DNA from 4 places in the Nocardia sp. NPDC050712 genome. Region 1 is predicted to be linked to each of the others. Evidence: riboswitches for the same ligand, from Rfam matches in the RefSeq annotation. Region 1 holds a riboswitch; each other region holds the start of a gene.
The links. A riboswitch is a leader RNA that binds a small molecule or an ion and turns the genes downstream of it on or off. The one in region 1 is predicted to bind S-adenosylmethionine.
Positions count from the first base shown of each region.

Region 2: it holds a riboswitch for S-adenosylmethionine, as region 1 does, so the genes downstream of both, AB0H76_RS28590 (amino acid ABC transporter permease) here and AB0H76_RS36440 (homoserine O-acetyltransferase) in region 1, are expected to answer to the same signal.
Region 3: it holds a riboswitch for S-adenosylmethionine, as region 1 does, so the genes downstream of both, AB0H76_RS22230 (ABC transporter substrate-binding protein) here and AB0H76_RS36440 (homoserine O-acetyltransferase) in region 1, are expected to answer to the same signal.
Region 4: it holds a riboswitch for S-adenosylmethionine, as region 1 does, so the genes downstream of both, AB0H76_RS22720 (rhodanese-like domain-containing protein) here and AB0H76_RS36440 (homoserine O-acetyltransferase) in region 1, are expected to answer to the same signal.

Region 1 covers NZ_JBFAHT010000006.1:191,168-196,986, reverse strand. Annotated here, with positions in the region: gene AB0H76_RS36450 (MFS transporter) at 1-457, opposite strand, end outside; gene AB0H76_RS36445 (TetR/AcrR family transcriptional regulator) at 606-1,313, shown strand; SAM riboswitch class IV at 1,414-1,524, shown strand; gene AB0H76_RS36440 (homoserine O-acetyltransferase) at 1,600-2,736, shown strand; gene AB0H76_RS36435 (hypothetical protein) at 2,738-3,052, opposite strand; gene AB0H76_RS36430 (DUF3017 domain-containing protein) at 3,484-3,729, opposite strand; gene AB0H76_RS36425 (RidA family protein) at 3,824-4,228, opposite strand; gene AB0H76_RS36420 (carboxymuconolactone decarboxylase family protein) at 4,323-4,868, shown strand; gene AB0H76_RS36415 (tRNA (cytidine(34)-2'-O)-methyltransferase) at 4,899-5,363, shown strand; gene AB0H76_RS36410 (MFS transporter) at 5,508-5,819, shown strand, end outside.
Region 2 covers NZ_JBFAHT010000004.1:100,202-106,020, forward strand. Annotated here, with positions in the region: gene AB0H76_RS28580 (glycosyltransferase family 2 protein) at 22-1,170, shown strand; gene AB0H76_RS28585 (hypothetical protein) at 1,203-1,832, opposite strand; SAM riboswitch class I at 2,025-2,119, shown strand; gene AB0H76_RS28590 (amino acid ABC transporter permease) at 2,306-3,286, shown strand; gene AB0H76_RS28595 (amino acid ABC transporter ATP-binding protein) at 3,283-4,062, shown strand; gene AB0H76_RS28600 (ABC transporter substrate-binding protein) at 4,059-5,018, shown strand; gene AB0H76_RS28605 (GNAT family N-acetyltransferase) at 5,022-5,543, shown strand; gene AB0H76_RS28610 (LLM class flavin-dependent oxidoreductase) at 5,540-5,819, shown strand, end outside.
Region 3 covers NZ_JBFAHT010000003.1:378,084-383,902, forward strand. Annotated here, with positions in the region: gene AB0H76_RS22225 (ABC transporter permease) at 1-1,677, opposite strand, end outside; gene AB0H76_RS22230 (ABC transporter substrate-binding protein) at 1,677-2,831, opposite strand; SAM riboswitch class IV at 2,943-3,062, opposite strand; gene AB0H76_RS22235 (HAD-IB family hydrolase) at 3,223-3,942, opposite strand; gene AB0H76_RS22240 (DUF6585 family protein) at 4,307-5,113, shown strand; gene AB0H76_RS22245 (MarR family transcriptional regulator) at 5,110-5,559, opposite strand; gene AB0H76_RS22250 (superoxide dismutase) at 5,670-5,819, shown strand, end outside.
Region 4 covers NZ_JBFAHT010000003.1:473,111-478,929, forward strand. Annotated here, with positions in the region: gene AB0H76_RS22695 (MarR family winged helix-turn-helix transcriptional regulator) at 1-28, shown strand, start outside; gene AB0H76_RS22700 (HAD-IIA family hydrolase) at 21-818, opposite strand; gene fgd (glucose-6-phosphate dehydrogenase (coenzyme-F420)) at 905-1,915, shown strand; gene AB0H76_RS22710 (hypothetical protein) at 2,069-2,365, shown strand; gene AB0H76_RS22715 (O-succinylhomoserine sulfhydrylase) at 2,374-3,588, opposite strand; gene AB0H76_RS22720 (rhodanese-like domain-containing protein) at 3,614-4,030, opposite strand; SAM riboswitch class IV at 4,046-4,161, opposite strand; gene AB0H76_RS22725 (hypothetical protein) at 4,213-4,665, opposite strand; gene AB0H76_RS22730 (FAD-dependent oxidoreductase) at 4,913-5,819, shown strand, end outside.

The DNA.
Region 1 (5,819 bases):
CCGCGAACGCGCGGGCACGCTCCTTGGTCTCGGTGAAGGTCACCGACAGCAGCGACAGCGCCGCCGGGGCCAGCAGCGCGGCGAACGCGCCCTGTAGCCCGCGACCGGCGAACAGCTGCGCGCCGGTCTGCGCCAGGCCGGCCAGCGCGGAGGCGGCGGCGAAGCCGACCAGGCCGATCATGAAGATCTTGCGGCGGCCGAGGTAGTCGGCGAGGCGCCCGCCGAGCAGCAGCAGGCCGCCGAAGATCAGGGTGTAGGCGGTCAGCACCCACTGGGTGTTGCCGTCGCTGATGTGCAGATCACGTTGTGCGAAGGGCAGGGCGATGGTGACGATGGTGGCGTCGAGCACCACCATCAGCTGGGCCAGGGCGATCACGCCCAGTGCCCACCACCGGGCCGAGCTGCCTTGCTTCTCGGGGACGTCGGAGACGTCCACCGTCGGCGCGGATTGGGTCACGGGATTCTCCCTTGTCTGGGCCTGGCTTTTCAGAAGTACGCGGACGATCCTGGCATCGTGCGACTTTTGGCGTCAAGGGAAAAATGTCGCAGTGCGACATTTGACTCATTCCGACAGGACGTGGAATGAACTGAGTTAGCATGGCGGCATGCTCGACTCATCGACCGGCAACGCCGCCGCCGATCCCGAACCGGTGCGGGGCGGTGGCAGGGCAGTGCCCACCGGTCTGCGGGAGCGCAAGAAGCAGCAGACCCGGACCCGGATCATCGAAGTAGCGCTGGAGTTGTGCGACGCGCACGGCTTCGAGGCGACCACCGTCGAGCAGATCGCCGACGCGGCGGACGTCTCGCCGCGCACCGTGAACCGGTACTTCGAGATCAAAGAGGACATCATCCTCGGCCCGGTCGAGGATTTCGGGCAGGCGGTCGCCGCCCGGCTGCGCGCGCAGCCGACGATCGGCAACCCGCTACAGGCCCTCTGCGACGCCTTCCTGGACATGGTCGAGGCCGGTGCGCGCGCGGACGCGACCGAGCCCATCTCGCTGCGCCGATTCCAGAAGATGCAGCGGATCGCGGCCAGCAGCCCGGCGGTCAGCACCCGGGCGATGGAATTCCACGACCGCAAGTCCGAACCGCTCGGGCAGGCGCTGGCCGAGCGCCTGGATATCGAACCCGGCTCGCTCACCGTGCGCCTGGCCGTCGCTACCTGGCAGATGATGTGCCACATCGCCTTCGCCGAGGACCAAGAACTGATCCTGTCCGGGGAGCCGGAAGCGGCGGCGTGCGCCACCCGTAAGACCGTGCTCGGCGCCTTCGCGGAACTGCGCCGGCTCTGTTGCGTCCCGACCGTCGAGTAGGCCGCTCACCGGCGCGTTTTCGGCGATTCGAACGATTCGGGCAGTGATCTCCTCGACGTGATTTCAATCGTTGACCGCCCGCCAGCTACCATGTTCGTTAGGTCATGAGTGCCAGCGCGAAGCCCCGGCTCGCTGGTCGGCAACCCTCCAGCAGCGGTGGGGTGCTCCGGGTGATGACCCGGCTTTCGAAAGACGAGAGCAAGCGCGCTGTTCAGGAGGTCCCCCAGATGTGTGCAAAAGTTAACCGCCACATTGCCGCGTATGCCGGCGCGAACGGCTCGACGGCGTGACCGTGGAGACCGAACCGAGCGCCCGCTGCCTGCTACCCACACCGGACGGCCGGCTGGGCACGATCCCGATCGGGGACGTCCGCCTGGAGAACGGCGCGGTGGTCCCCGATGTGCATCTCGCGGTGCAGCGCTGGGGTGAGCTATCGCCCACGCTGGACAACGTGGTGCTGGTCGAGCACGCCCTGACCGGTGATTCGCACGTGATCGGCGCTCCCGATTCGCTGCACCGGCTACCGGGCTGGTGGGACGGCATGGTCGGCCCCGGCGCGCCGATCGACACCGACGAGTGGTGTGTCATCGCCACCAACGTGCTCGGCGGCTGCAAGGGCAGCACCGGCCCGTCCTCGCCCGCCCCGGACGGAAAGCCCTGGGGCGCGCGGTTTCCCGAGATCTCCATCCGCGATCAGGTGACCGCGGAGATCGCCCTGATGGAGCTGCTCGGCGTCGACCGCCTGGCCGCCGTCGTCGGCGGTTCGATGGGCGGCATGCGGGTGCTGGAATGGATGATCACCGCCCCCGACCGGGTCGCCGCGGCGCTCGTGCTCGCGGTCGGCGCCCGCGCCACCGCCGATCAGATCGGCACCCAGACCACTCAGATCGCCGCCATCACCGCCGACCCGGATTGGCAGGGCGGGAATTATCACGGCACCGGCCGCGCGCCGATGACCGGCATGGGCCTGGCGCGGCGCATCGCGCATCTGACCTATCGCACCGAAGGCGAACTGGACCACCGCTTCGAGAACAGCGCCCAGGGCGCCGAGGATCCGTGGCGCGGCGGCCGGTACGCGGTGCAGAGCTACCTGGGGCACCAGGCCGAAAAGCTGTGCGGCCGTTTCGATCCCGCCACCTATGTGCTGCTCACCGAGGCGATGAACCGGCACGATGTCGGCCGCGGGCGCGGCGGCATCGCGGCCGCGCTGGCCGCCACGCCGGTCCCGTGCGTGGTCGGCGGCGTCGACTCCGATCGGCTCTACCCGCTGCGCACCCAGCAGGAGCTGGCCGACGGTCTGCCCGGCTGCGCGCGGCTCGAGGTCGTGCACTCCCGCGACGGGCACGACGGGTTCCTCACCGAGGCGGCCGCGGTGTCCAAGCTGCTGATCGAGACCATGCGGCTGGCACGGGACCACCGCTAGCTCAGGTGGTTTCGAGTTCGCTCCACGGTCCGGCGGCCCAGCCGTCCATTTCGTGCGAGGCCGTGCTGGTCCACCGGTGGGTCGCCGCGCCGTTGGTGAAGTAGCCGTCGTAGGAATCGCTGCGCGTGGCGATCAGGTAGTAGCCCGCGAAATCCGTTTGGGGGACAGGGAGATACGCGCACACCAGGCCGGCCGCCATGGCCAGGTCCCGGGCGCTGGCCGTGCCGACCGGAACGGCGCCGTTGCCCTGGACGTAGGCGGCGACGGTCCACAGCGGAAAAAGCCCGCAGTCGATGCCATCGAAGTTGCCTGGCATGCCGTCTCCCTACGCTGGGTCGGTGCTTGGACCGGCCGCCGAGGTCCTGGACGGCACCCTTTCAGGCTATTGCTCGACCATACGCCGCATGGTCGCCGCAGCGATGCCTCTCAACTGACCTTCGGAGGTCATTTCACTGCCGCGCGGCGCGCCGCCGGGCTGCGGTTGATATTGGTCCCGGCGAATCGGGTGGTCCCGGGCTCGGGACCCGCAGGCTGTGCCCGAGTTCGGTGCGCGGGTGCCGCATTCCCGGCGGCAGCGTGGGATGCGCTGTGCGCGTGACGAATCCGCTGGCTCGTGGTTCGCGCGGGGTTTGCGTGCACCGCTTCCACGGGATGCCGTCGTGCCTGCCGCCGCAGCGGGCACGGGCCCGGCACGCGGTCCAGCGCTGGACCGGGGGGAAATTCAGCGGAGTAGACGCGGTGGCCGCGCTACTGCACGCCGAGGCTGCTGATGGTGGCGGCGATGAACAGGATGGCCGAGCCCAGCAGCGTCAGCGCGGCGACGTCGAAGGGCTTGCTGCGCACCGCGAGCAAGCCGACCCGCGCCGTCGGCAGGGCCAGGCGTAGCGCGGCCGCCAGCAGGGTGGCGCCACCGAAGAAGAACGCGCCGCGGCGCCAGCGATCCCCGGCCACGAACACCACGGCCACCGCGACGACCACGGCCACCAGCACCATCGGCAGGTGCACGCGCAGGAATTGCCCGCCCGTGCCGCTGGGGTGCCGTTCAGCGGAGTCGATGTCGCTCACGCCCCGATTCTTGCAGACCGCTCTAGTCGAGGACCGCGACGCCTTCGATCTCGATGAGATGTTCCGGGGTGAACAGCGCGGCCACGCCGACCAGGGTGACGGTGGTTTCCGGGAATTGGTAGTGCTCGCGGGCCGCGGCGCCCGCCGCGCCGAGCGCTTCGAATTTCGAGGGGTCCCAGTCCACTACGTAGAAGCGGACACTCACCAGGTCCTCCGCTTTTCCGCCCGCCGCCTCGAGCGCACGCCCGAGGTTGATCAGCGCCTGGGTGGTCTGGGCGGCGAGACCGCCGGGCACCACCTGACCGGATTCGTCGACGCCGATCTGCCCCGACAGATGCACGATGCGGCTGCCGGTGGCGACCGTCGCGTGGGCGAAACCCGGTGCGGGCGGGCCGGATCCGGCCGGATTGTGCGCTGTGCTTGCCATGATCGAAAGCCTATCGGGTCACAGGTGCTACTACCGTCTGTAGTTCGGGCGTACGGTGAGGAAACCGAAACCGAGTACATGGGGGTACAGGTAGATGCGCGCACTCACGCGAATCCGGCACTACGCCAGCGCGTTCCGGCAGGCCAAGCGGAACCGGTCCGATCTGCCCGGCTGGTTGCTGCGGCGGCCGCTGATCGGCATCGCGGTCGCGGTGTACGAGACCATGCTGATCTTCAGCAACCGGCTGGACCCGAAGCTCAAGGAACTCGCGGAGCTGAAGGTGGCGGGTCTGATCAACTGCGAGTTCTGCCTCGACATCGGCTCCGCGCTGGGGCGCTCGGCGGGGCTGACCGAGCAGCAGATCGCCGACCTGCCGCGCTACCGGACCAGTACCGCCTACAGCGAGCTGGAGCGCCTCGTCCTCACCTTCGCCGAAGCCATGACCGCCACCCCGGCCATCGGTCTGGACGAACCGCGCGCGGCGCTGCGCGCACACCTGTCCAAGGCCCAGCTCGCCGAGCTGGCCGCCGCCATCGCCTGGGAGAACCAGCGCGCCCGGATCAACCAGGGCTTGGGCGTGCGTCCCACCGGGATGGGTGAGGGCGGGGTCTGCGCGCTGCCGGAGCGGCCCGCGCAGTAGAACCGGATCCGGCCCTGGTTGACTGGCCGGGTGTTCCGAGTGATGTTTCATGAGCCCGCGATTCCGGGGAACACCGGCAACGCGATCCGCATGGTCGCGGGAACCGGGTGCGAACTGCATCTGATCGAACCGCTCGGATTCGATCTGTCCGAGGCCAAGCTGCGCCGGGCCGGGCTGGATTACCACGATCTGGCCTCGGTGACGGTGCATCCGAGCCTGGCGGCGGCGTGGGCGGCGCTGCGGCCCGAGCGGGTTTTCGCGTTCACCACCCAGGCCGCCACGCACTACACCGATGTCGAGTACCGCATCGGTGACGTGCTGCTGTTCGGCACCGAACCCACCGGCCTGCCTGCCGAGGTGCTCGACGATCCGCTGCTCACCGCGCAGTTGCGCATCCCGATGCTGCCGGGCCGGCGTTCGATGAATCTCTCGAACGCCGCCGCCGTTGCGGTCTACGAGGCGTGGCGGCAGATCGGCTTTCCGGAGGGCGTCTAGTCCCGCTCGGGGCAACACGTGGGCAAGCTCACCGGGCAGCCGGGGAGCGAATCCGGCGGCCGAGTAGTTGACCCCTGTGTGACTACGCCGACCGCAGCCACCGCTCCGCCCGAGGCCGAGCGGACGACCTGGCACGTTCCCGCCATGCTGGCGCTCGCGCTGGGCGGATTCGGGATCGGCACCACCGAGTTCGTGTCCATGGGTTTGCTGCCCAATATCGCCGAGGCCATGGATGTGTCCGAGCCCACGGCCGGGCACGCGGTCTCCGCGTACGCGCTCGGCGTCGTGGTCGGCGCGCCGTTGATCGCGGCCCTGTGCGCGCGGATGCCACGCAAACGCCTGCTCGTGCTGCTCATGGTGGCCTTCACCCTCGGAAATGCCGCGACGGTCTTCGCCCCGACCTTCCAGACTCTGCTCGCCGCCCGGTTCGTCTCCGGGCTGCCGCACGGCGCGTAC
Region 2 (5,819 bases), on a different contig from region 1:
GCCGCTCGGGTGCGGACCGACGTGAACTCCGGGCGGTGCTACCCCGTGGTGCGGGCGGGCACCGCGGTGGCCGTGGCCGGATGTGCTGTCGCGCTGTACAACCGGGTGACGATGCCACGTCTGGCCGCGTCCGCGGCCGTGGTCGAGCCGGTGACGGTGTGCGTTCCGGCGCGCGACGAGGCGGGCCGGTTGCCCGCGCTGCTCGCGGATCTTCGGGTCCAGACCGGGGTCCCCGACCTGCGGGTCCTGATTCTCGACGACGCCTCCACCGATGGGACCGCCGCCGCGGCGGCCGCGGTGATCGCGGGCGACGACCGCTTTCTGGTGATCCGGTCCGAGGACGAACCCGACCCCGGCTGGACCGGTAAGGCCGCGGCCTGCCAGCGGCTGGGCGAGCTGGCGGACACCGCCGCGCTGGTCTTCCTCGACGCCGATGTGCGGCTCGGGCCCGGCGCGATCGCCGCCGCCGTGCACGAATTGCGCAGGCGCGAGGTGGCATTGGTCGCACCGTGGCCCGCCCAGGTGGCGGGCTCCGCGGCCGAGGCGCTGGTGCAGCCGCTGCTCTGCTGGTCCTGGGCCGCCGCCCTGCCGATCACCGCCGGCAATCGCAGCCGCAGACCGTCGACGGCGGTGGCCTGTGGCCAGTTCCTGGTCTTCGACACCGCCGCCTACCGCGCCATCGGCGGCCACCGCGCGGTAGCCGCGAGCCCGACCGAAGACCTGGATATCGCCCGCGCCCTGCGCCGCAGCGGCCGCCACACCGCCGTGGTCGCGGCCGGGCGGCTGGCGAGCACCCGAATGTACTCGGGCGCGGCCGAACTCGACGCCGGCTACACCCGCTGGCTGTGGTCCGCCTACGGCGGTTCGCGTGTCGCCGCCGCGGCAGTCGGAGCCGTTGCCGCCCTGGCCTATTGGATCCCGCCCTTGGCCGCCGCCACCGGCCGCGGATCGGTACGGCGCGCCGGGCTGCTCGGGTATTCCGCCGCCGTCGCCGGCCGCCTGCTCACCCGAACCACCGAGACGGCGGCCGCACCGACCCGCACCGATATCGTTGCCGCGCTCTCCCACCCGGCCGCCGTCGCCGCCTACGCGGCACTCACGGTCCGCTCGCACCGCGCCCACCGCCGGGGCACGCTGCGCTGGAAACAGCGGGCCCTGCGCGCCGGCTGAGCATCGAACACCCGCGCTGCCGTGTCCGCCGGCTAGGCGTCGATGATTCCGACCGTGGGCAAATAGAAACAGCTGCGCGCGCCGTCGACCGTGCTGCCGAAGACTGCGGCCAGGACGGTGCCCCGGCCGGTGTCGACCGGGACCGCGCGGATGCCGCCGGTGGGGACGTTGGTGGCGAAGAAGTCGCGGACGGCCTGTTCGGCGAGAGGGCGGAGCACAGCGGGCACCTCGGGCGGGACCATGCTCGCGAAGACCTCGTTCAGGGGGCCCATCGACGCCATGCCGCCGCGACCGGTGTCGATGTTCAGCCAGGCCACCCGCATGCCGGAGCCGTCGGAGCGGCTCGGGTCCGAGGGCAGGAAGGTGAACATGGTCTGGCCGGATTTCACGGCGGTCAGGTCCAGCCCGGGGATCGCCAGGGTGTGCGCTGGCCAGGGGCCCGGGACCGCACCCGCCATGGCGGGATTGGTGAGGGTGACGCCCGTGCCGCTGCACAGGGCCGCCGTGGGATAGAGGAACGGCGTCACGCCGAGGGCTTGCAGGGCGCCGGCGGTGCCGTCGGAGGCGGCCGGTGCCGCGACGGCCGGCGCCACCGGGGCGAGAGCGAGCGCGGCCAATGCCGCCGGGGCTGCGAGATACGAGAGCCGACTTCGAGCGAACACCGCGAACCTCCTCACGTCGAAACGATCGAGGTTCACACCGTACGCCCGCTACCTCCCGAAACCGGGCATTTCCGGCGGGGCCAGCAATCGGGCCGCGACCATAGTCCGCCACGAACGCCCCGGTGACCAGGACTGCGCTCATCGTGATTTCTAACCTTGAATCCGAGTTCACTTGCTCCCCATGATGTTCGAGCACCATCCAGAGCGATTGAGAGACCTGGCTCGCCGACGTCGCAGCAACCCCCCGGCATGCCGGGTGCGGGTGCTTCCGCCAGGACCGATGGAGGAACCCCACCATGAGCACCGCATACCGCGCCACCCGCTGGGGGCGCCTGCACATCGACCACTGCCGCAGCACCTCGACGGGTTGTCGCGGCTGAGCCGCCGCCAGACCCGCACCCGACGCTGGCCGGGTGATGCGACCGACGCCGACGGCGTGGTCGCGTTCATTTTTTCTTTCGAGGATCATCGTTATGAGTGCGTCGATCGCACCACCCGACGCCGGAGCGCCGCCCGGCACGCCGGAGCCGGCGGAGCTCGCGCCGCCGACGGTGGCGAAGCCGTGGCATCCGTGGCGCTGGGTGATCAGCGCGGCGGCCCTGCTGCTGCTGGCCCAGTTCGTGCACGGCCTGGTGACCAACCCGGGCTGGGAATGGGCGACGTTCGCGCGCTACTTCACAGCCAAGTCCGTGCTCGCCTCGCTGCGGGTCACCCTGGAGCTGACGCTGTGGGGTACGGCGCTGGGGTTCCTGCTCGGCACCTTGCTCGCCATCGCCCGGCTGTCGAACAACCCGGTGCTGCGGGTCATCTCGTGGGTCTACATCTGGGCGTTCCGATCCATTCCGATGATCGTGCAGCTGCTGTTCTGGTTCAACATCGCCTACCTGTATCAGAAGATCTCGCTCGGCATCCCGTTCGGCCCGGCCTTCTTCACCTTCGACGTCAACAACGTGATCAGCGGCTTCACCGCCGCCGTGATCGGCCTGGCGCTGCACCAGGCGGCCTACTCGGCGGAGATCATCCGCGCGGGCATCATCTCGGTGGACGCCGGGCAGCTGGAAGCGGCCGCCGCCCTGGGCATCCCGCGCTGGCGGCAGTTCCGGACGGTGATCGTCCCGCAGGCCATGCGCTCGATCCTGCCCAACGCCACCAACGAGGTGATCAGCCTGTTCAAGGGCACCTCGATCGTGTCGGTGATGGCGATCGCGGAGCTGTTCTATCAGGTCCAGGTGATCTACGGCCGCAACGGCCGGGTGGTGCCGCTGCTGATGGTGGCCACGGTCTGGTACATCGTGCTGACCACGGTGCTCTCGGTGGCGCAGTACTACATCGAGCGGCACTACGCCAAGGGCGCGCAGCGCGAGATCCCGCCGACGCCGTGGCAGAAGGCGCAGCGCAAGTTCCGTGAGATCGCCGCCATCGGCGTGGCCACACCGCGCGGAGCGACCCGATGAGCGCCGCGGCGACGCCCGCGGTCGAGGTGCGCGGAGTCCGCAAGTCCTATGGCGCGCAGGAGATTCTGCGCGGTATCGATCTGACGGTGCGCTCCGGCGAGGTGGTCGCGGTGATCGGCCCGTCCGGCGGCGGCAAGTCCACGCTGCTGCGGGTGCTCAATCACCTGGAGACGCTGGACGCCGGAACTGTGCACATCGACGGCGAGCTGATCGGCTATCGGTTGCGCCGCAACGTCTTACACCCGTTGACCGACCGCGAGGTGCGCCGCCAGCGCTCCCGCATCGGCTTCGTCTTCCAGCAGTTCAACCTCTTCCCGCACCTGACCGCGCTGGAAAACGTCACGCTCGCACCGCTGTCGGCGCAGGGCCGGCCCAGGGACGAGGTCGAGCGGGAGGCCCGCGAGTTGCTGGCCCGGGTCGGCATCGCCGCGTTCGCCGACGCCTATCCGCGCACGCTCTCCGGCGGGCAGCAGCAGCGCGTCGCGATCGCTCGCGCGCTGGCCCTGCGCCCCAGGGTGATCCTGTTCGACGAACCCACCTCGGCGCTGGATCCCGAGCTGGTGGGCGAGGTGCTCGCGGTCATCCGCGATCTCGCCCACACCGGCACGGCGCTGGTGATCGTCACCCACGAGATCGGTTTCGCCCGTGAGGTCGCCGACACCGTGGTCTTCCTCGACGACGGCGCCATCGTCGAACAGGGCCCGCCGGCCCAGGTCCTGGACCATCCCGAACATCCCCGCACTCGCGCATTTCTCTCCAGAACAGGTATTCGATGAAGCTCTCCGCCCTGGCCGCCGCTACTGCCGCGCTGGCCGTCCTGGTCACCGGCTGCGGCACCGATCCCGATGCGGGCCACGAGGTCCAGCAGGCCGGCGCGGTCTCCTACGACCTCTCCCCCGCCCAGTCCGGGCGAGTCCGCGGCACCAAGGTCGACGCCATCGCCGCGACGGTGCCGCAGGCGATCCGCGATCGCGGCAGCCTGGTGATCACCGGCTCCAGCGGAGCCGCGCCGCCGCTGCGGTTCTACGCCACCGACGACAAGACCACGGTCGGGTCCGAGGTCGATTTCGCCTCGGCGATCGCCGACGTGCTCGGCCTGAAACTCGAGGTGCGGGTGGCGGACTGGGCGCAGAACTTCGTCAAGGTGGATTCCGGTGAGGTGGACGCGTTCATCTCGAACGTCACGGTGACCGAGGAGCGCAAGGAGAAGTACGACTTCGCCACCTACCGCACCGACACCGTCGCCCTGGAGGTCCCGATCCAGAGCGATCTGGTCTTCACCGATCGGAAGAGCCTGGCGGGCAAGCGCATCGGCGTCGGCACCGCCACCAACCAGGAGCAGTTGCTGGTGCGCTGGAACGAACTCAACCGCGCCGAGGGGCTGGCCCCGATCGATCTGGCCTACTTCCAGCAGACCACCGACTACTACCTCGCGCTGGCCTCCCAGCGCCTGGACGGCTTCGTCGGTCCCAACCCGAGCGCGATCTACCACTCCGCCACCGCCAAGCAGACGAAGATCATCGCGAGCTTCTCCGGCGCGGGCGAGCAGTTGCAGGGCGAGATCGCGGTGCTGACCAAGAAGAACAACGCCCTGATCGGGCCGGTGCACAAGGCGCTCGAGCACCTCATTCAGGACGGCACCTACCAGAAGATCCTGGACCGCTGGGGCCTGGCCTCCGAGGCCGTCACCGCGTCGCGGATCAACCCGCCCGGCCTGCCGAAGAAGGGCTGAGCGGTGTCACAACGCTTCCCCGACAACGGCCTGCGGGTGCACCGGGTGGCCCAGGACGATCCGCTGGCCGCGCCGCTGCTGGCCGAACTCGCCGTCGAATACAGCAGCCGCTACGGCCGCAGCGCCGGTCAGATGCACACCGAACTCCGGAACTACCCGCGCACCCGTTTCGCGGCGCCGCACGGCGGCCTGCTCGTGGTGACCCGGGATACCGAACCGGTGGCCGGCGGCGCGTTCCAGCGCTACGACGACGACACCGCCGAACTCAAGCGCATCTGGACCGCCAAGGAACACCGCAGGCAGGGCCTGGGCCGCTTCGTGGTGGCGCAGCTGGAGCTCGAGATCACCCGGCTCGGCTACCGGCGCGTCTACCTCACCACCGGCTGGCGCCAGCCCGAGGCGGTCGCGCTCTATCTGGCCGCGGGCTACACCGCGCTGTTCGACCCGGCGCTGCCGGCCGAGGAGATCGGCGCGCACCCGTTCGAAAAGTTCCTGCCCGCAGCCGATCTGGAGGCGATCGCATGAAGTTCCTGCTGTTCACGCTGGTCACCCGGACGCCGGATCCGCACACCGGCGTGCTGCCGGACACGCACGAGCGGCTGCGGTCGGTCGTCGACCAGGCCCGGGTCGCCGAGGAACTCGGCTACGACGGCTTCGCGGTCGGCGAGCGGCACGAGGATCCCTTCCTGTCCGCCTCGCCGCCGGTGCTGCTCAGTCATATCGCCGCGGTCACCTCGCGGATCACGCTGTTCACCGCCGTCACGACGCTGAGCCTGCTGGACCCGGTGCGCGCCTTCGAGG
Region 3 (5,819 bases), on a different contig from region 1:
GCCATAGGGCGAGCCGGTACCGCCGAGCACCAGGATGGTGACGATCAGGAGCGACATCGGCAGGTTGAACACCGTCGGGTCGATGTAGCTGTACTGGTGCGCCAGCAGCGCACCGGCGATACCGGAGAACACCGCGCTGATCGCGAAAGCCAGTGCCTTGTAGTCGCGCACCGGCACCCCCGAGGAGCGCGCCGCGACCTCGTCGGCGCCGATGGCGCGCAGCGCGGTACCCAGCCGGGAACGCTGGATACCGACGATCACCGCGAGCGCGATGGCCAGGAACACCAGATCCAGCAGGAAAACTTCGGCGGCGTCGGTGAATTCATGCCCGAACAGGGTCGGCACGGGGATACCGAAGATGCCGTAGCTGCCCCGGGTCAGCGATTCCCAGTTGCGGATCACCGCCACCGTCACGATGCCGATGCCGAGCGTGGCGATCGCCACGTAGTGCCCGTTCAGGTTCCACAGCGGCGCGGCGAGCACCGAGGACACCACCGCCGCCACCACGCCCGCGGCCAGTACCGCCGCCAGGAACGGCCAGCCGTGGTTCAACGTCAGGATCGCCGAGGTGTACGCGCCGATCGCGATCGGACCGGCCTGCCCGATCACCAGCTGCCCCGCCGAACCCGCCACCAGCGTCATCGACACCGCGATGATCGCGTAGGCGAGTATCTGGGTGCCGACCACCAGGGCGTAGTTGTTGGCAACCAGCGGCACCGCGATGCCCGCCACCGCGAACGCCGATACCGCGTGCCACCAGCGGATCCGCAGCTGCCGACCGGCGCCGAGGAAGGTGCCGGTGAGCGGTTCGGCGGTGATCGCGGGCACCTTGGCCAGCAGCCCGCCGGGCCGCAGGATCAGGAACCCGACCAGCACGCCGAAGGTGATGAGATCGCGGTAGCCGTCGCCGAAGACGTAGATCCCGAAGGCCTCGACCACACCGAGCGCGAACCCGCCGATCACCGCGCCCGGGATGGACCCGAGCCCGCCGATGGTCGCGGCCACGAAACCGGTGAGCCCGACCAGGCTGCCACTCGTCGGCGAGATGTTCGAGTTGTACAGGCCGACAAAGATTCCGGCCAGACCGCCGAGACCCGAGGCGATCGCGAAGGCCAGCACCTGGATCCGGGCCACCCCGATCCCCATCTGCTCGGCGGCGTCCGGATCCTGGGCGGTCGCGCGGATCGCCAGGCCGTAGCGGCTGAACCGCAGGAAGCCCGCCAGCCCGGCCATCACCGCGAGGGTGATCGCGAACATCACCACGTCCGAGGTGCCGAAGCGGACGCCACCCAGCTGAAAATTGTTGGTGGGCAGCACCTGCGGGAACGGCCGGGTCTCCGGGCCGAAGACGATCTGCACCAGGTTCTCGATGATCAGGCCCGCCGCCACCGTCGCGAGCAACGCCGCGATCGCGGGCGCCTTCCGCAGCGGGTGGACGGCGAGCACGTCGATCGCGATGCCGACCAGGGCGGTCACCCCGACCACCAGGATGATGGTCAGCCACAGCGGCACCCCCTGCTGCGCGATGAGCCACCAGCCCAGGATCGACCCGAACGCGAACACCGCGCCGTGCGCGAAGTTGATCACGTTCGTGACGCCGAAGATCAGGGTGATGCCCACCGCGAGCAGGGCGTACGCGTTACCGTGCACCAGCCCCGCGATAAGGGTGTCGAACATCAGCGATTACCGGTCGGGACGAACTTGCCCTCGCGCAGGATCAGCTCGATCGGCTTCACGTTGAGCGGGCGGCGGGTCTTCTGATCGAAACTGAAGGTGCCCAGGCCGATTCCGGTGAACTGGGTATCGCTCTTCAGCGCCTTCAGCACACCCTCGCGGGTCGCGCCGCCTTCCTTGGCGGCCTTGACCAGCACGTGCAGGGCGTCGTAGGCGTAGACGTTGAAGTCGCCCGGGTCGACGTTGAACTTGGCCTTGAAGGCCTTGACGAAGGCCTGCACCTTCGGATCCGGATCGGCCGGGGTGAAGACGCCGTTGACGATGTCACCCTCGGCGGCGGCACCGGCCAGGGAGATGAACTGCGGGGTGTTCTGGCCGCCGAAGAACTGGCCGGTGAAGCCCACGTCGCGCAGCTGCTTGACCACCAGCGCGCCGTCCGGGCCGTAGCCCAGGTGCACGAACGCCTCCGGGTTGGCCTCGCGGCCCTTGATCAGGATCGGCTTGACATCGGTGGAATCCGGCAGCACCGGGGAGGAATAGGCGATCTCGATGCCCTTCTCCTTGGCGAACTTCTCGAAGAACTGGAAAGCCTGCTTGCCCCAGTCGGTTTCGAGGTAGACCACCGACACCTTCTTGGCGCGCTTGCTGATCCACTCCGCGTTGCGCTCCTGGAAGACGTCCAGGGTGATGGACGGGCTCCACGAGTAGTCGCCGGCCTTGGTGAAGTCCACGGCGGAATTGGTGAAGCCGTACTGCACCAGCTTGCCGCGGTTGTAGATCGGCGAGGCCGCGATCGAGGCGGGCGAGGAGAAGTCGCCCAGTTCCGCGATGATCGACTTGTCGTCGACGAACTTGGTGGCGATCGGGACGGTCTGCTTGGGATCGGACTGCGAGTCCTCCCACTTCAATTCGACCTTGCGGCCGTTGATCCCGCCCGCCGCGTTGATCTCCTCCAGGGCCAGGTCGAAGCCCTGCTGCCAGAGCCGGCCGTACTCGGCCGAGGGGCCGGTCTTCGGGCCGGAGACGCCGAAGTAGACCGGGCCGCTGGTGCCGGCACCCTGATCGTCACCGCACGCCGTCGCCGAACCCAGTGCGGCGGCGGCTATTACGACACCCGCGAAAACGCGACGGCGCGACCCGGACAAGAAACTTCTCATTGGTGTGTATTCCTTACATAGCGAAGCTCACCGCACATTCCCGACGACGCGAGGAATGCACGGTGCAGGGATGCGGGCATGGAAATGCCCGGGAATTGTGGGAGTTCTCCGTTTCAGCGCTTGCGCTATTCGCCGTGAATAGTCGCCTGGTCGTCACCCGGGGCACCCCACCGCTGGTGCGAGGGTTGCCGATCAGCGAGCCGGGGCTCATCACTGCTGATACTCGTGACCGTTGAGCAGATCGTAACCCCGCCTCCGGACGGCTCCATCCGTTTGGCTCAGCTCGAGTAGAAAAGGGGGCCAGCAGTCGCATCGTGCGGCAAATCATTGCCCGCCTGCGGAACTGAGAATTCCTACTGCGAAGGGGATTTCATGGCCACCCGTAGCCGTTTCACCATACCGCCGCCGCCTGATCGGCCGGATCCGCCGCGACACCGGTGGCATCGCCGACCCGGTCACCCAGGTGCAACCAGTCCCCGCCCTGCGCGGCGACCCGCGACAGCACCGGATCGGCGCCACGGTAGGCGCGGTGCGTGACCAGTTCCAGGAACGGCAGATCGCTGGCGTGATTGCCGTAGCCGTAGCTGTCCCGCACCGAAATGCCGGATTCACGCAGGTAGTCCAGGACCGCGGCGCCCTTCGCCGTCCCGACCAGCGGGCGTTCCACCGCCCCGGTGAGCAGGCCGCGCCGATCCACGACCGGCGTGGTGGCGATGATCCGGTCCGCGCCCAGAACCGCGGCCACCGGCGTGATCGCCGGCGCGAACGAACCCGAGAGCAGCACGATGCGATCATCCGAATCCTGATGCGCACGCAGTGCTTCCACCACATCGACGTAGAACGCCGTACCGCCGGCGCTGAATTCGGCGAACCAGCGCTGCCCCGCTTGGTACAGCTCGGCCTGGGTCACGCCGCGGTAGGCGCGGTAGTACTGCCGGTTGATCTCCTCGCGAGCTTCACCCTCCGCCGCCCGCTGTTTGATGTCGCCGGTGATCTCCGCGTATTTCGCTCCGTCGTCGCCATTTTCGGCGAGCCAGAAGCGCAGGAACGAGAACGTGCTCTTCACCGTGATGAGAGTTTCGTCCACATCGAAGAACGCCACCCCCGTCATGCCGCCGCCCCCGGGATGAGCACAGCACGCCGGGTCGCCGGCAGTGCGAACAGAAACTGATACTTCGGTTCGGTGGCTAACGACATGAATCCTCCTGCGTAACGGGAACAGACGCTTATGGCGGCAGGGTTGCCGCCCGGCAAGCCGGGGCTATGTGCTGGAACTCATGACCGTCAAGCGAAAGGTATGTGCCACACCGTTTTTGAACAACGATTTCGACCAGGCTGGACAAAAATATGAATTCGGCCGGGTCGCCGACGCCCTGACTTTCGCCGCCAACTCCGGCGCGTCGCGTGGGGTCGCGGTGGCGGGTCGGGCGCGCGTGACATACGCTTCGCGCGGAAAACCGCCTCGTGGAGGGACTATGGCCACTCCGAACACCCTGGAGCAGGATACGGGCGAGACCGATGACGCGCGCACGGTTCCGCTATCACAACTGATCCACCTGATGTCCGAGTACCAGAAGCTCGGTACCCACCGCCAGACCTATCTGCCCGCACCCGCGAGCGATACGTTCGTGCGCGGTTGCGGCATCGTCATCGGGTGCTGCGTGGTGCTCGGTGTCATCTGTGTGGCCGTCGGCGCACCCGCGGGCGGGGCAGCCGCCGTGCTGTTCGCGCTGGTCCCGGCCATCCCGGCGGCTTGGCGTGCGCGCAGCAATCGGCAGCACCGGTCCTCGCGGCTGGATCTGTTCGACTTCGGCATGACGGTGTACCGGTCCGGTGAGCGCATCGCCGGATTCCGCTGGGATACCGCGCAGGTCAAGCAGCGGGTGATTCCGTTCCAGTCCTCCTCGATGACCGAGTACGCGTTCGAGATGAGCGGGCCCGGTGCGCACGCCACCTTCGACGACACCCTGTTCAGCAACGGCCGGGAGTGGGGCAAGACGATCCAGTCGGCGATCACCGCCACCCAGCTGCCGAACGCGGTCGCCGCCATCGACAACGAAGAGACCATGCAGTTCGGCGATCTCGCGCTGAACCTGGACGCGCTGATCTTCCGCGGCAACAGCTACCCGTGGGAGCGGATCCAGCTGATCGACGCGCGCAGCGGGCTGGTGCGGATCAAGTTCGACGGGCGGTGGATCTCGCTGGTCGCCGTGGCGTCGATCCCGAACTTCTACATCTTCAACGAACTGGCGGAAAGACTCCGGGTGACCGACCCGATCTAGGGCCGGTCCGGGCGGATCGAATCGAATCGGTCCGCGCACCGGGTCAGCAGGTTTTGCAGCTGTGCCAGTTCGGCCGCGCCGAACTCCGCCGCCACCGTGCGCTCCACGTGGATGGCGCGGGAGTCGGCGTCCTTCATGACCGCCGCGCCCTTGTCGGTGAGGCGGGTCTCCAGCACGTTCTTGTGCCAGGCGTGCGGGGTGCGCTCGATCAGGCCGCGCTCCTGCAGATTGCTCAGCACCGTGTTCATCGTGGGCGGGGTGACGCCACACAGCCGCGCCAAGGCAGCGGCCGAGATTCCCGGATTCTCGTCGAGATGCAGTAGCGCGCTGTATTGCGAAACCGTGACGCCCGCCGGCTTCAGCGCGGCCGTCTTCGCCGCGGCCATCGCCTGCTCGGCGCGCTTGAGGTAGGAACCGAGGCGCTCGGCGGCGGGCATCGACGTCATGCACGCATGGTATCCGGCCACCTTCTCATTCGACTCTTGACGATCATTAGACCTCTAATTTATGTTCGAACACGTTATTAAATGTGACTTCGTTCGATAGAGGCTCGATCATGAATCTGCTGCGCCCCGTCGCCGCTACCGCCGTTTTCGCCGCCGCCGCGCTCCTGACCGCCTGTGGCGCCGAGTCGGACACCACCTCCGCACCCCACATCGGCACCGCCTACGAACTGCCCGGCGAGCGCGCCTACCCCGAAGGCATC
Region 4 (5,819 bases), on a different contig from region 1:
CGACAAACTCGCCGGCGACGCTAGCTGAACGGCTTGTCGGTCCGGCCGACCAGCTCGGCCACCGAATCCAGCACCGCGGTCGGGCGGTACGGGTACTGCTCCACCGACTTGCGGGTGGAGATACCGGTGGTCACCAGGATGGTGCGCATGCCCGCCTCCAGCCCGGCGATCACATCGGTGTCCATCCGATCGCCGATCATCACCGTCGACTGCGAGTGCGCGCCGATCCGGCGCAGCGCCGACCGCATCATCAGCGGATTCGGCTTGCCCACGTAGTACGGCTCCTTGCCGGTGGCCCGCGTGATCAGCGCGGCCACCGACCCGGTGGCGGGCAGCAGGCCGTCGCGGGACGGGCCGGTGGCGTCCGGATTGGTGGCGATGAACCGCGCGCCCTTCTCCACCAGGCGGATCGCGGTGGTGATCGCCTCGAACGAGTAGGTGCGGGTCTCACCGAGCACCACGTAGTCGGGGGCGCTGTCGGTCAGCACGTAGCCGATCTCGTGCAGGGCGGTGGTCAGGCCGGATTCGCCGACCACGTACGCGGTGCCGCCCGGGCGCTGATCGTTGAGGAAGGTGGCGGTGGCCAGGGCGGAGGTCCAGATCGCCTCCTCCGGGATGTCGAGGCCGGTGTGGCGCAGCCGGGCCTGCAGATCGCGCGGGGTGCGGATGGAGTTGTTGGTGAGCACCAGGAACGGCGTGTTGTTGGCGCGCAGCTCCGCGAGGAACTCGTCGGCGCCGGGAATCAACTGATCCTCGTGCACCAGCACCCCGTCCATATCGGTGAGGTAGGAGAGGATCGGCTCGTTGTCTTGGGTCACGGAGCCAATTATCCGCTACCGCTCGCCCGCGCGCGCCGTTGAGACACTTCGCACACGATCCAATCCTCGTGACTATGGTCGGAACAATGGGTGATCTAAAGCTCGGATACAAAGCGTCGGCCGAACAGTTCGGACCGCGCGAACTCGTAGAAATCGCGGTGCTCGCCGAGGAGCACGGTCTCGACAGCGCGACTGTCAGCGACCATTTCCAGCCGTGGCGGCACAAGGGCGGGCACGCGCCGTTCTCGCTGGCCTGGATGGCGGCCGTCGGTGAGCGCACCAAGCGCATCCAGCTCGGCACGTCGGTGCTCACCCCGACCTTCCGGTACAACCCGGCGGTGATCGCGCAGGCGTTCGCCACCATGGGCTGCCTGTACCCCGATCGGATCATGCTCGGCGTCGGCACCGGTGAGGCGCTCAACGAGATCGCCACGGGTTACACCGGCGAGTGGCCCGAGTTCAAGGAGCGCTTCGCCCGGCTCCGCGAATCCGTCGATCTGATGCGCGCGCTGTGGAGCGGTGACCGCACCGACTTCGAGGGCCAGTACTACAAGACCGTCGGCGCCTCCATCTACGACGTGCCCAAGGGCGGCATCCCGATCTACGTCGCCGCCGGCGGGCCGCTGGTCGCGCGGTACGCGGGCCGCGCGGGTGACGGTTTCATCTGCACCTCGGGCAAGGGCATGGAGCTCTACACCGACAAGCTGATGCCCGCCGTCGCCGAGGGCGCCGCCAAGGCCGGCCGCACCGTCGAGGACATCGACCGGATGATCGAGATCAAGATCTCCTACGACACCGATCCCGAACTGGCGCTGGAGAACACGCGCTTCTGGGCACCGCTGTCGCTGACGCCGGAGCAGAAGCACTCCATCACCGATCCGATCGAGATGGAGACCGCCGCCGACGAACTGCCGATCGAGCAGATCGCCAAGCGCTGGATCGTGGCCAGCGACCCGGACCAGGCCGTCGACCTGATCAAGCCGTACCTGGACGCGGGCCTGAACCACCTGGTCTTCCACGCCCCCGGGCACGACCAGCGCCGCTTCCTGGACCTGTTCCAGCGCGACCTGGCCCCGCGCCTGCGCGCCCTCGCCTAGGTCCCCCGGCCAGAAGTTATCCACACCCCCCGACTTATCCACATTCGGAGCCTCGGGGGGTGTTTTCTGTCCTGGGAACGGCCAAGATCGGCGGAGAAGTCAGCGCCTCGGGGCTGTTCCGCTTGTACGATCAGGGAAAGGAATCTCGACATCATGGCCGACCTCGAAGACCGCGTAGCAACCCTGGAGTCGCAAATGGAAATCCAAGGCGCTAGAGATTCCGCGACCCTGACCGTGGTCTCCGGCAAACTGGTGAAGCTGGATCGTCGGCTCGGCCGCGTCCAGGAGGCTGTCACGAATCTCGCGCTGAAGCACGAGGAGTTGGCCGCCACCGTTGAACAACTCGGCACCACCGTCGAGCAACTCGGCACCACCGTCGAGCAAGGCTTCGAACGCGTCGATACCAAACTCGACGAGGTCCTGCGGCGGTTGCCGCCGCCGCAGGAGTAGCCAGCCGGTCAGCTGAGGGCGTGGTCCAAATCGTCGAGGAGGTCTTCGACGTCTTCGAGGCCGATGGAGATGCGGACTACGCCGTCGGTGAGGCCGATGGTGGCGCGGCCTTCGGGGCCCATGGCGCGGTGGGTGGTGGTGGCGGGGTGGGTGATCAGGGTTTTGGCGTCGCCGAGGTTGTTGGAGATGTCGACGATGCGCAGGCGGTTCAGTACTTCGAAGGCGCGCTTCTTGGCTTCGTCGGCGGGTGCGTTCAGTTCGAAGGTGACGACGGTGCCGCCCGCGCTCATCTGGCTCTTGGCCAGGTCGAACTGCGGGTGTGATTCGAGGTACGGGAAGCGCACCCAGTTCACGGACTTGTTGTCCTCCAGGAACTTCGCGACGCGCAGGGCCGAGGCGGCCGAGTGGTTCACTCGCAGCGGCATCGTTTCCAGGCCCTTGAGCAGGGTCCAGGCGTTGAACGGGCTCAGCGCGGGGCCGGTGTGGCGCATCAGGTTCTTCACCGGGCCGTCGATGTAGTCCTGCGGGCCGAGGATGGCGCCGCCGAGCACCCGGCCCTGCCCGTCGATGTGCTTGGTGCCCGAGTAGACGAGCACGTCGGCGCCGAGCTCGAAGCCGCGCTGCAGCAGCGGAGTGGCGAAGACGTTGTCCAGCACCACCTTCGCGCCCGCGGCGTGCGCGAGCTCGGTGACGCGGCGCACGTCGACCAGGGTCTGCATGGGGTTGGCTGGTGTCTCGAAGAACACCGCCTGGGTCGGCACCGACAGCGCCTGCTCCCACTGGTCCAGGTCGTCGCCGTCGACGAAGACGGTCTCCACGCCCCAGCGCGGCAGGATCTCGTTGCACACCACGAAACAGGACCCGAACAGGCTGCGCGCGGCCACCAGTCGATCCCCGGCGCCCAGCAGCGCGCCGAGCGCGGTGAACACCGCGGACATGCCGCTGGCCGTCGCGAAGCAGGCTTCGGCGCCGTCGAGCAGCCGCATCCGCTCCTCGAACATGGCCACCGTCGGGTTGCCGTAGCGGGAGTAGACGAAGTGCTCGATCTCGCCGGTGAAGGAGGCCTCGGCCGCCTCGGCGCTCTCGTAGACGAAGCCGGAGCTCAGGTACAGCGCCTCGGAGGTTTCCTCGAAACCGCTGCGCCGCAGGCCACCGCGCACGCCGAGGGTTGCCGGGCCGACGCCCTCGGGCAGCGGCTTGTCGAACGCGCCACCGGTGATCATGACTGCTCCTTCACAGAAGTCGGGCTCACGACTGCTTCCACGGCAACCCGCGGGCGCGCCAGCCGGAGCCGCCGCGGTGACCGTCCGCGTCGAGCGGGCCTTCGAAGCCCTCGTCCACGTTGTAGGCCGGCGCGATGCCGAGCTGGGTGGCCACCGTCGCGGCGTGCGCGGAGCGCTGACCGGAGCGGCACAGGAACACCACGGGTGCTTCCGGCGCGCGGCCGTCGAGGGCCTTGCTCAGCTGGTCGGCGAAGGCTTGATTGCGCGTGCCGGTGCCGTCGACCCATTCGATGAGCACGGTGGGGCGCTCGATCGCGGTGGTGTCGGGGACGCCGACGAAGCGCCATTCGGCTTCGGTGCGCACGTCGATCAGCACGGCTTCGGGGTTGTCGCGCAACAGGTCCCACGCTTGCTGCGGGGTGATGTCACCGGCGTAAGTCATGTCGATCCTCCTGAGAATCCGCACTTGCCGCATCGGGGTTCGGATGCGTGCCAGGTCGTCACCCGGAGCACCCCACCGCGGAGGAGGGTTGCCGACCAGCGAGCCGGGGCTTGGCGCTGGTGCTCATGACCTGGACTGAGATTGCCTGGACAGGGGCCGGGCTGTCAAACACCGAAATCGGGTCAGTTGCAGACCAGCCATTTGCCGTCGGTCCGGACCAGATTCCAGGTTTCGGTGGTCTCTTTGCCGTCGGCCTCGGTGGTGACGGTGGCCTTGGCGCGGTCCCCGTTCACGGTCTGCCCCTCGATCCTGGCGAGTTCCACCGACTTTCGGCCGCCGGCCCCGAACTGGGCGCCCAGCGGGGTTTTGGCCTCGTCGAATCCGGTGCACGCGGTGCCCGGCGCGGGCACCGCGTCGCTCTGCGCGCGGCCGCCGACGTAATTGCTGACGGCCGCGGAGATCCGGTCGGCTTCTGTGACATTTTTCTCAGCCGGGGACAGCAGCCCGCCCGCGAACACCGCGACCAGCACAATCGCGGCGAAGATCGCCGCGGCGATGAACGGGGTCATCGATCGCTTGTCGGTCTGGTCGACCAGGATCGGCTCGTCCTCTGGCGTGGGCTGCTGCTCGGTCATGGTGTCGATGATTCCTTATGCCTGGTGGACGGCACCCGTGCAGGCGGCCGAGGGCGTCCCGATAGAATCGCGAGACCGTGGTCGGCCGCCATCACCATGTGGCAGTGCGGCACGGAGCGACCTGGGGGCTTTGCAGTTACGAGCCAGCAGCACCAGCCGCATCGTCAGGGGCAACCGCAGCGGCCGCTCGACTTAGCCTAGGCTAAGAAGGACGCCATTATTTTTCGACCGAAGGTGCGCGTAAGAGATGACCGAACAGAGTGCAGCCACTCGCCCGCTCCGCATCGCGATCGTGGGCGCAGGACCGGCCGGTATCTACGCCGCCGACGCGTTGATGAAATCCGACGCCGAGGTGAGCATCGACCTGTATGAGCGCATGCCCGCGCCGTTCGGTCTGATCCGCTACGGCGTCGCGCCGGACCATCCGCGCATCAAGGGCATCATCACCGCCCTGCACAAGGTGCTCGACAAGGAGCAGGTGCGCCTGCTCGGCAATATCGACTACGGCACCGACATCACCCTGGACGACCTGCGGCGCTTCTACGACGCGGTGATCTTCTCCACCGGCGCGAACGCCGACCGCGCGCTCGACATCCCGGGCATCGATCTGGACGGCTCCTACGGCGCCGCCGACTTCGTCTCCTGGTACGACGGCCACCCGGACGTGCCGCGCGAATGGCCGCTGCACGCGGAGAAGGTCGCGGTGCTCGGCGTCGGCAACGTCGCCCTCGATGTCGCGCGCGTGCTCGCCAAGACCGGCGACGAACTGCTGCCGACCGAGATCCCGCCGAACGTCTACAACGGCCTCAAGGAGAACAAGGCCGTCGAGGTGCACGTCTTCGGCCGCCGCGGCCCGGCGCAGGCCAAGTTCACGCCGCTGGAGCTGCGCGAACTGGACCACTCGCCGACCATCGAGGTCATCGTCGACCCCGAGGACATCGACTACGACGCCGGTTCCGAGGCCGCGCGCCGCCACTCCAAGCAGGTCGACATGGTCGCCAACACCTTGGAGCAGTGGGCGATTCGCGATCAGGGCACCCGCCCGCACAAGCTGTTCCTGCACTTCTTCGAGTCGCCGTCCGAGGTGCTCGGCGCGGACGGCAAGGTCGTCGGCCTGCGCACCGAGCGCACCCAGCTCGACGGCACCGGAAACG